Planctellipticum variicoloris: one gene and its partners. The protein of the gene in region 3 binds, or shares a complex with, the protein of the main gene of each other region. Links are inferred from orthologs where the notes say so. Each region holds a gene or a part of one and is shown on either strand. Other genes may lie near its edges.

Evidence for each region. Proteins that work in one complex are often made in the same cells at the same time.
Region 1: the proteins of tsaD (region 3) and tsaE are in contact, whole or in part, in a crystal structure (PDB 6N9A), measured with the Thermotoga maritima proteins. The link is inferred for Planctellipticum variicoloris from one-to-one orthologs. Residues at the interface, in WP_004082750.1 of Thermotoga maritima: Cys10, Asp11, Arg49, His50, Leu82, Gly84, Gly135, Gly136, Glu154, Thr155, Leu156, Asp157, Asp158, Ser159, Glu162, Asp165, Lys166, Arg169, Leu170, Tyr175, Lys213, Thr214, Leu217, Tyr218, Gln221, Arg222, Asn324; in WP_004082108.1 of Thermotoga maritima: Leu37, Gly38, Lys46, Lys57, Val59, Lys60, Ser61, Thr63, Phe64, Thr65, Leu66, Met67, Val69, Pro71, Tyr82, Arg83, Leu84, Asp86, Asp88, Phe89, Asp93, Ile128, Asp130, Glu131, Arg134.
Region 2: the proteins of tsaD (region 3) and tsaB are in contact, whole or in part, in a solved structure (PDB 4WQ4), measured with the Escherichia coli proteins. The link is inferred for Planctellipticum variicoloris from one-to-one orthologs.

The regions. Positions count from the first base shown.
Region 1 is NZ_CP130886.1:1,637,077-1,640,152, forward strand. What follows is about bases 1-2,828. They hold tsaE (tRNA (adenosine(37)-N6)-threonylcarbamoyltransferase complex ATPase subunit type 1 TsaE), read right to left. Parts: upstream 1,747-2,828; coding sequence 1,255-1,746; downstream 1-1,254. Other genes in these bases: SH412_RS06460 (amidophosphoribosyltransferase), read right to left, coding at 1-536; SH412_RS06465 (hypothetical protein), read left to right, coding at 827-1,258; SH412_RS06475 (gamma-glutamyl-gamma-aminobutyrate hydrolase family protein), read left to right, coding at 2,259-2,828. Outside these bases: more of SH412_RS06475, read left to right, coding at 2,829-3,023. UniProt on the Escherichia coli protein: Required for the formation of a threonylcarbamoyl group on adenosine at position 37 (t(6)A37) in tRNAs that read codons beginning with adenine.
Region 2 is NZ_CP130886.1:2,844,101-2,847,234, reverse strand. What follows is about bases 249-3,134. They hold tsaB (tRNA (adenosine(37)-N6)-threonylcarbamoyltransferase complex dimerization subunit type 1 TsaB), read left to right. Parts: upstream 249-1,279; coding sequence 1,280-1,990; downstream 1,991-3,134. Other genes in these bases: SH412_RS11045 (SDR family NAD(P)-dependent oxidoreductase), read left to right, coding at 2,554-3,134; SH412_RS11050 (DUF6793 family protein), read left to right, coding at 2,112-2,435; SH412_RS11060 (ATP-dependent helicase), read left to right, coding at 249-1,272. Also shown: more of SH412_RS11060, read left to right, coding at 1-248. UniProt on the Escherichia coli protein: Required for the formation of a threonylcarbamoyl group on adenosine at position 37 (t(6)A37) in tRNAs that read codons beginning with adenine.
Region 3 is NZ_CP130886.1:3,788,557-3,791,975, forward strand. The notes cover bases 249-3,215. They hold tsaD (tRNA (adenosine(37)-N6)-threonylcarbamoyltransferase complex transferase subunit TsaD), read left to right. Parts: upstream 249-1,183; coding sequence 1,184-2,248; downstream 2,249-3,215. Other genes in these bases: SH412_RS14705 (S41 family peptidase), read left to right, coding at 249-1,101; SH412_RS14715 (hypothetical protein), read right to left, coding at 2,281-3,215. In the rest of the region: more of SH412_RS14705, read left to right, coding at 1-248; more of SH412_RS14715, read right to left, coding at 3,216-3,419.

The sequences.
Region 1 (3,076 bases), 2.2 Mb from region 3 along the record:
GGCGTGCGGGTGCCGGAAAGCTGCTGGCAGATCAGGTGCATCAGGATTTCAGTGTCGGTCTCGCGAGCCAGATGGAAATTATTCTTCGAGAGAATCTCCTCCCGCAGTTCCATGTAATTGGCGAGCTGCCCGTTGAAGGCAAAGCCGAACCACTTGGACTTTTCGATGTGATGCCGCTCGAACGGCTGAGCGTAGCTGCGGTCGTCTTTGCCGCAGGTCGCATAGCGGACGTGACCGATCGCCGCATGGCCCGAATAGTCGGACATCAGCTTTTCGTATTCGGCCTGCCGATTGAGGTGAAACACCTCGGTCACGGAACCGACATCCTTGTGGGTGTCGATGAGCTGATTGCGGACGGGATTGTAGGAGGTCATCCCCGCGGCGAGCTGCCCCCGGTTCTGAATCTCCAGCAGCAGTCTGGGAATCAGTCGCGACGCCTGGTCCGGCCCCTTGTTCGCCGGCAGCAACCGGCTGGGCGGCTTGCCCGGCAAGTGGTAGACCGCGGCAACTCCGCACTCGTGAAACAGGTCAGCCATTCGGGCATCCGCCAAAGAGTGTCTGGGCGCGGTCTCGGCTCGCGGAAAGTCCCAGCGTGTGAAGACATCATAACGGGCTGCCGATCCCTCACCAACCATCGGCCGCGGCGATTGCGGATTCCCGTGAACGTCGGCACCCGATTCTGGAAGCGCGCGAGCAGGACAATCTCTGCGGCCCGAACTGGCTCGCAGGCCCCGTTTCTGGTAGCACTGCCGCTGGTGAACACCCCTCGGCAGGATGTGTTCGGACGGAGAGATCGCAATCTTTTTCCTCAGTATCGGATGAGCCCATGTCGGGGGTGGTTGAGAGTCTGTCGACGTTTCTGGCCGCTGGCGGAGACCTGGCGGCGGCGTTTCTGCTGCTGATCCGGCCATGGGTCCCGCTCGGGGCGTGGGCGGCATTCTGGTTGTTCGCCGTCGACTGGATGCGGTTGCGTCGAATTCTCGTCCCGCAGAGCGGCATGGTGGGTCTGCTGCTGATCGCCGTGTTTGCGGCGTGGATCTCCACGCTGATTGCTCCGGTCACAGCGAAGTCGCTGCTGCTCCCCGTCGTGGAGCGGATCGCGCTCCTGACGACCTGGATTGTCGTGATGATGGCCTGCGGCGCCCTGCAACTCCTGGGCTGCACCGGAGTCTGGGTGCCGCGGCTGACCGAAGCGACTTTCAGCGCGGCGGAGCGGGTGCGCGTGCTGAATTTCGAGCCCGATGAGCCGGACGCTTAGTCCGTCAGCCGCTCTGGGGGGAAGGCCGCGTCGAGCAGTCGTTGCGACGCTTTGCCACGAGCCGTCAGCACCACTTGTCGTTCGAGTTCACCCGTGACTTCGATGCGGATGTCGAGCCGGTCGCGCGGAAGTTCGTCCGCCACGCGATCCGCCCATTCGATGATTGCGACGCCGTCGCGGGCGAACAGCTCGTCGAGACCGAGATCGGCAAACTCGCCGGGGTGCCGGAGGCGGTAGACATCGCAGTGCCGGACGGTCAGCCGACCGGAATATTCCTGAATCAGCGTGAAGGTCGGGCTGGTCACTTCGTCGACCGGAATCCCCAGGCCGCAGGCCAGCCCTTGAGTCAATCGAGTTTTGCCGGCGCCCAGCTCTCCGGAGAGCGCAAGAACTTGTCCTGCCGAAAGATGCGCCGCGAGGCCTTCGCCCAGTTGGCGCATCGCGTCTTCGCTGGAAATCGTCCTGATGATTGAAGCTGGGGCGGTCATAGCGGACGGGATTCCTCGGAGAAATTTCGTCGGAGTCTGTTGGTCAGACAGAGGTTAGCACGTTCGGAAGCGGGAAACGAACGGGCGGATTCGGCCGGTCTTTGTGATTGACGTCCGTGACGACCACAAGCTGATGTGGTCCAGAGAGAACTCCCTCGCAAAATGGGGGAATTGCTGGACAACGCGTGAAACGATCCCTACAGTCCGCATACCTTATCACTTCGCCCGACTGCTGAGCAGACTGGCAAAGGAGATTGTAAGGAAACGTGGGACCGCTGGTGTGGGCGGTCCCGCCGCCTGTATGGATGCGGGTGAGGAGTTCGACATGGATGTCGTCCCGCGGGGTTTCTGCTGTACCCCGCGTGATGATCTGAGGCTGACTTCAGGACGAAGTCGGCAAGCCGGGAATCTCTGCCAGGGGGGCTGTTCGTGCCTGGCGCCATTCCAGGAGTCCGGTCGGTGATGTTCGAGTTCGCACACGGAAGTGCCACAGTCTTCAGGAAGGGATTTCGATGCAGAACAAGCCGCTGATTGGTATGAACGGGGATTTTCGGGCCGCCCGCCGCGACGCAACGGCGCTGAGCTGGTTCAATTCGGGGTACTTTGATTCAGTCACCGCTGCCGGCGGGCTCCCTGTCCTGCTGCCTCCCTATGCCAGCGACGCCGACCTGAAGCAGCTCCTCAGCGAGCTGGACGGCCTGGTCCTGGCAGGCTGCACGCAAGACCTCGATCCGGTCCGCCTGGGGCTGGAACCCCACCCGCAGACGCGACCGATGCCTGCCCGGCGAGAAGATTTTGACCGGCGGCTCTGCAAGCTGGCCGTCGAAATGCGGCTGCCGATCGTGGCCATCGGCGCCGGCATGCAGACGCTGAATGTGATCTGCGGCGGTTCGCTCTTCCAGCACATTCCTGAGGATGTTCAGAAGGCGTTGCACCACCGCGACCCGGTCGACAAGCCGAACCGCCACATTATTGAAATCGTGGAAGGAACCCGCTGCTGGGACATTTACGGGCCCGGCGAAATTCGGGTCAACAGCGACCACCATATGGCCATCAATCAACTGGCTTCCTGCTTCCGCATGTCGGCAGCCTCTCCGGACGGCGTCGTCGAGTGCTACGAATCGGCGAGCGACGACTGGTTCTGCCTCGGAGTGCAATGGCACCCGGAAGACGACACGGCCAGCGCGCTCGACATGCAGATCTTTACGGAATTCGTCGCCGCCTGCCGCGGAGCTGAACCCGCCATCCTGCAGATGCCGCAGCGCGTCGCCGCCTGAGACCTGTCGACAGTCTGCTGTCGGACGAGAAGCCCACGTCGTTGGCCCGCGTG
Region 2 (3,134 bases), 940 kb from region 3 along the record:
CTGCCGCATGGCAACCTGTGCGTCGTCGGCGACGACGACCAGTCGATCTACGGCTGGCGCGGGGCCGAAGTCAAGCACATCCTCGGCTTTCAGCAGCACTTTCCGGGCGCCAAGGTCGTCCGACTGCAGGACAACTACCGCTGCACGCGGCAGATTCTCGACCTGGCCAACTCGCTGGTCAAACACAACCGCGGACGCCACGAAAAGACGCTGGTCGCCCACAAAGACGGCGTCGAAGTCCTGGTCCGCCCGTATGCCGACGAACAGACCGAAGCGGAAGGGGTCGTCCGCGAGATCAACTATCTCACCAAACAGCTCAACATCCCTCCCGGCGATATCGCCATCCTGTTCCGCACCAACGAGCAGCCGCGGCTGTTCGAGCAGGAGCTCAGGCGCCTGAATATCCCCTACACCCTGGTCGGCGGCCAATCGTTCTTCGATCGGCGGGAAGTGCGGGATATGATGGCCTACCTGAAAGCCATCGCTCATCCCGAGGACGAAGTCTCGCTGCTGCGGATCATCAACACCCCGGCCCGCGGCATCGGTGATACCGCCGTGGAAAAGGTCCTGACGCGGGCCGTCAAATCGGGTCAGAAATTCTGGGCGGCGGTCCCCGACGCCGTGGCGGCGAAAGAAATCACCGTCAAGACGGCCAAGGCGATGGAGGAGTTTCATCATCTCCTGGCGCGGTTCCGCAGTCAGCTTCAGACCCCCGGGCAGAAAATCAGCACGCTCCTCCGCGAATTGGTCGACGTCATCGACTACGAGTCGGAGATTGAGAAGCAGTACAAGGAAAAGCACCAGCAGCTCGCCCGCTCGGGGACGATCGACGAGTGCATCGAAGCCCTGGAACAGTACGAAGAGCGGACGCACCAGCCGACGCTCTCGGAATTCCTCGAACAGACGACCCTGGAGGGGCGGGAAGAGAACTTCGGCAACGACGACAAGCAGCTCGATCGACCCGCGGCGAAACTGATGACGCTGCACAGCGCCAAGGGACTCGAGTTCCCCCGCGTGTTCCTCGTCGGGCTCGAAGAAGGGATCCTGCCGCACAAGCGATCGGTGGATGCGGAGGGGGACGATCCCAATGCGATCGAAGAAGAGCGGCGGCTGGCGTACGTCGGCGTGACGCGGGCCAAGGACTACCTGACGCTGACGCGCGCCGAAACGCGCACGAGTTACGGCAAGCGCAAGCTGACCAAGGTCTCGCGGTTTCTGCGAGAAATGTTCGATCTCGACAGCGAAGAAGAAGCCGCCCTGCTCGGGAAGTAGCCCCGCCATGACACAGTACCTCCTCGCCCTCGAAACCAGCGGACGGACCGGCAGCCTGGCGCTGCTGGCGGACGGGAGCGTGCGCGAAACGAAACGTCTCGACGACGTCGGCCGACGACACGCCCAGACCCTCGTCAGCGAGATCCACGACCTGCTCGGACGACACGGTCTCACGCCGCAAGATCTCTCCGCAGTCGCGGTCAGCCGGGGCCCCGGAAGTTTTACCGGACTGCGAGTCGGAATCGTCTGCGCCAAAACATTCGCCTACGCCGCGGGGCTGAAGCTGCTGGCGATCGACACCTTTGACGCCATCGCGGCCGCCGCGCCCGAGGACGCCCGAGTCGTCCAGATTGTCGACGATGCCCAGCGCGGCGATCTGTTCGTGGCGACCTTTCGACGCGGGTCCGACGGCAAGCTGACGGCCGACGGGCCCGTGACGATTGCCCCGGCGGAAGTCTGGGTCGCCGCCGCGGAGCCCGACGCACTGGTGCTCGGTCCGGCAGCCGCGGCGCTGCTCGACCTCGGGTTGCGGTCGAGAGTCGCCGCCGAACCCGCGCAGAACTTTCCCGCCGCAGGCGTCGTAGGGCGTCTGGCCTGGGAACGCTTCGCGCGAGGAGAAGCGGACGACTTCTGGACCGCAGGCCCGTACTATCTGCGGGCCAGCGCGGCCGAGGAAAAGTGGGCGCTGTCGCATGGAGGCGCTTCGCCTCGGGCCTGATTCGCGAGCCGAGTCAATTGCCGAAGAACTTCTGGACGATCCGGCGCAAGCAGGGCTATACTGAGCCCGCCAGATCACAGAGCGCGGTCGAAACTCCACGTCATATCAACGGAGGTGTCGCATGGCTTTGTACGAGATCGAAACGACCGCACACATCATGATTGCCTGGGGACAGAGTCAGGCCGAGGCGGAGTCCGCGATTCGCGAGCACTACCCCGACGAAGACATCGTCCGGATCACCAAGCGCCCTCGCGATGTGTGGGTCATCTCCAAGCGGCTCCTTGGAATCGAAGGCGCCACGGAGCCCTGCCACGCCGCCCGCGACTGCCTCAGCAAGGCTCGCGGCGACAAAGTCCACGCGATCCGGCTTTACATGCAGGATACCGGCGTCGATCTGCAGCAGGCCCAGCGGGCGATCGAGACGAACATGTCGCTGGGCTGGTAAAACAGGCCGATTTGAGTTCAATTAGCACGCGGACGCAGGCGGGCCGCACGGGAACCGTGCGGCCCGCCCTTCGTTTGCAGGACGGCGCAATTCCGACAACCGGGAGTGAAAGAACATCGTGGCGAGATTGCTCGAACGAAAAGTGGCGCTGGTCACCGGCGCCGGGCGAGGACTGGGACGGGCCTTCGCCGAGCGGCTGGCCGCGCTCGGCTGCCATGTCGGCATCCACGGCATGCGCGAAAACGGCCCCGCCGAATACGGCGAAGGGACCACGCTGACCGAGACTGCCCGTCAGATCGCCGAACAGTTCGGCGTCCGCACCGTGCGGGTCCTGGGTGACCTGACTCTCGAAGCGGACGCCGCGCGAGTCGTCGCGACGGTGGGAGCCGAACTCGGCCCGCTCGACGTCCTCGTGCACAACGCGGGCGGCGACATCGCCGCCGCCGGCGGCAAACCGAATCCCAACGACGCCGTCATGATCAAGGAAGTCGACGTCCGGTCCGTGATGGACCGCAACCTGCTGAGCACCGTGCTGATCTGCCAGCAGGCCGCCCGCGTGATGATGCCCCGCAAGTCCGGACGAATTGTGACGATCAGCTCGATCTCGGCGTTCAAAGGCAGCGAAAACAGCGCAATCTACGCCACCGCCAAGGCGGCGGTCGTCGAATACACGCGCTGCCTCGCCGTGCAGATGCGACC
Region 3 (3,419 bases):
CCGGCATACAAGGCGGGAATCAAGGCGGGCGACCGGATCGTCGAGATCGACGGGAAAGCCACGGCCGAGTTCGGCGAGGGCAAAGAGATGGATACCGCCGTCAAGATGATGCGCGGAACCCCGGGATCTCCGGTGAAAGTCACCGTCGTGCACGAGGGGAGCGAAGAGCCGACAACGCTCGAACTGCTGCGTGCCGTCATTAAAACTCCGACGGTGCTGGGAGACCATTTTGACTCCAGCGGCGAATGGTCCTACTTCATCGAAGGGGCGGACAAGATCGGTTACATCCGCCTGACGCACTTCAGCCGGAACAGCGCCGCCGAAGTGGAAGACGCCCTGAAGTCTCTGCAGAAGCAGGGGATGAAGGCGTTGATCCTGGATCTGCGATTCAATCCGGGCGGCCTGCTGACGTCGGCCACAGCGATCTCCGATCTGTTTGTCGAGGACGGAGTGATTGTCAGCACCAAGGGTCGGAATACCGACGAGCAGGTGGCGACGGCGACAAAAGAGGGGACCTACACCGGCTTCCCGATGGTCGTGCTGGTCAACCGCTACAGCGCCTCCGCCAGCGAGATCGTCAGCGCGTGCCTGCAGGATCACAAACGGGCGCTCGTTGTCGGTGAGCGAACCTGGGGCAAGGGGAGCGTGCAGAATGTGATCGAACTGGATGGCGGCCAGAGCGCCCTGAAGCTGACGACCGCCAGCTATCACCGGCCGAGCGGCAAGAACATTCACCGCTTCCCGAATTCCAAAGAGACGGACGAATGGGGCGTGATGCCCGATGAAGGATACCTCGTCAAGTTCTCAACGGAGGACATGCAGAAGTACCTGGAGTACCGTCGTCAGCGCGACATTCTCGGCGGGGAGCGTTCCGAGAAGCCGGTCGAGTTTACCGACCTGCAGGTCGCCAAGGGAATTGAATGGCTGAAAGCGGAGCTGGCGAAGGCCGACGAGAAAAAGACCGAGTCGCCAGAGAAGACCGCCGAGGAAAAGAAGGACGAGAAGAAGGATTCCGCACCGAAGGGTCAGGACGAACCCAAAGGGGGGGCTTCGGTCGAGTTCTTCCGACAGCTCCCCTGGCGGCCGGCCCACCGGGGCTGAGCGCAGGCCTGTCGAATTCGCGACAATGTTCCGCGTGGCCGGGGATTTCCCGGCCACACGTTGTTGAAGGCCCGGCCGCCCGATGTCTGATTCCGCGTCTCATTCCAAGGAGCTGCTGCTCGCGATCGAATCGTCCTGCGACGAGACCGCAGCCGCCGTCATCGACTCGAATCGGCGAATTCTGTCGAGCGTCATCTCGACGCAGCACGAATTGCACGAACGATTCGGCGGCGTGGTGCCCGAAATCGCCTCCCGCGCCCACGTCGAGCGCATTCTGCCCGTGATCGACGAGACGCTGCGGCAGGCGGGAGTCACCCTGCAACAGATCGGCGCGGTCGCCGTCGCGACGCAGCCGGGCCTGGTCGGCTCCCTGCTGGTCGGGCTCACTGCGGCCAAAACGCTCGCCTGCGTGCTCGATGTTCCGTTGCTGGCCATCGATCATATTGCGGCGCATCTTTACGCCTGTCGGATTGCCGCCGGGCGCGATGTGTTTCCCGCAGTCGGCCTGGTCGTCAGCGGCGGGCACTCGAATCTGTACGACTGCGCCTCGCCGGTGGATTTCGAACTGCTCGGTTCGACCATCGACGACGCCGCGGGCGAGGCGTTTGACAAAGTCGCGCAGATCCTGGGACTGGGCTATCCGGGCGGCCCCTTGATCGAGCAGGCGGCACGGGACGGCGATCCGGCGGCGATTCCGTTCCCGCGGGCGTTTCTCAACGAAGATCGCCTGGAATTCAGCTTCAGCGGCCTGAAGACGGCGGTCAAATACGCCGCCCATGGAACTCCCGGAGCGCGTGCTCTGCCTCCGGAACTGACGCCGCGCCGAATCGCCGACCTCGCGGCAAGTTTTCAAACCGCCGTCGTCGACGTGCTCGTCGGCAAGACCGAGCAGGCATTGAGACAGACGGGGCGAGCGCGATTGCTGGTCGGCGGTGGCGTGGCGGCTAATGCTGTTCTGCGCGGCCGTCTCGAAGACATGGCGACTCGCCGCCGCATCGAACTGCACATCGCGGCCCGGGAACTCTGCACGGACAACGCGGCGATGGGGGCGCTGGGCTGGGAGCTGTGGGAACGAGGCCGATTCTCGCCGCTCGATCTCGACGTGACGCCGGGACTGGTCCGCAAGCGTTCGTCGGCGTCCTCGTAGCGAACTCTCCCGCGGGAGGCGATGCCCGACGGCTACGGCGTGCGAATACCGTTGCCGCCCCCTCCGCCGGTTCCGCCGCCGACAAAGCTGAATGTGAACACATCCGTGATGCTCGAAAACGTCGGGCTGACGCTGAGTCGGACGTAACGGCGGTCTCCCGAAACGACGGCCATCGCACCCATCGAGACCCCTTCTCCGATGAACTGCACGACCGGCTGGTAGCCGACTGCGCCAGGTCCCACGCTCGGAACTCCCCCGCCTGCTTGCGGAGCGACCTGGGCCGACACCATCGGAATTGCGGAGCGGGCGGCAAGGCGCGCCGCGGCGGACTGCTCTGCGGGCCGATGATTCACGGGCGGGTGCAATTGTCGGGCGGCGGTCTTCAGGCCGGACGCCATCGAGACGCGGATCAGCTTATCCTCTGCGCCGAGCGCGACGACGTAGGTCGAAGTCTCTGCGCGCGGGGAGTCGGCTCGGCGGGTCACGGTCAGAGTCGCTCGCTTCCCTACAATATTCCCGCTCACGTGACGGACCCGGATGACGTATTCCCCCGCCATTCCCTGCGGGCAGACGTAATCTTCGTGGCACCGGGCCGGATCGGGTCCGTAGCCGTCAAACAGGTGCACTCCTCCCCCGGAGGAAAAGGCATTCTGACGCGAACAGACCGAGCCGTCGGGTTCCTGGACCAGCAGATCCAGGTCGCCATCGCCCGACCATTCGAGACGGACGACGAGATCCCGAATGCGGGCCGCCTGCATCTGCTCTTCCAGGGCCGATGCCGCATCGGAGCGTCCCGACTTCAGAAATTCCTCGCGGGCTTCACTCGCCGCGGCCTCCGCCTGCCGGACCAGCGACGCGCGATTCTTTCCCCAGACGTAGCGCAGGACGCCCGGAGCCGCCCAGGCGACGGAATCCCAGTCTTTAGTCCGAATTGCGAGCGGAAGCGCCAGCGAATAGGCATCGGGTCGGTTGGGCTCCAGGGAGGCCGCCTGCCGGTACAGCCGCAAGGCATGGTCGAAGCGATCAAATCGCGTCAGGTAGGCCGCGAGATAGAGCTGCGAGGCGGCATCGCTCGGCGTCACATCCTCGCTCGACAGCAGCACGCGCTCGATCTCTTTGTCGGGCCGACCGGCCATCCGCATCGACAACGCGAGAACTTCGTACATCCAGG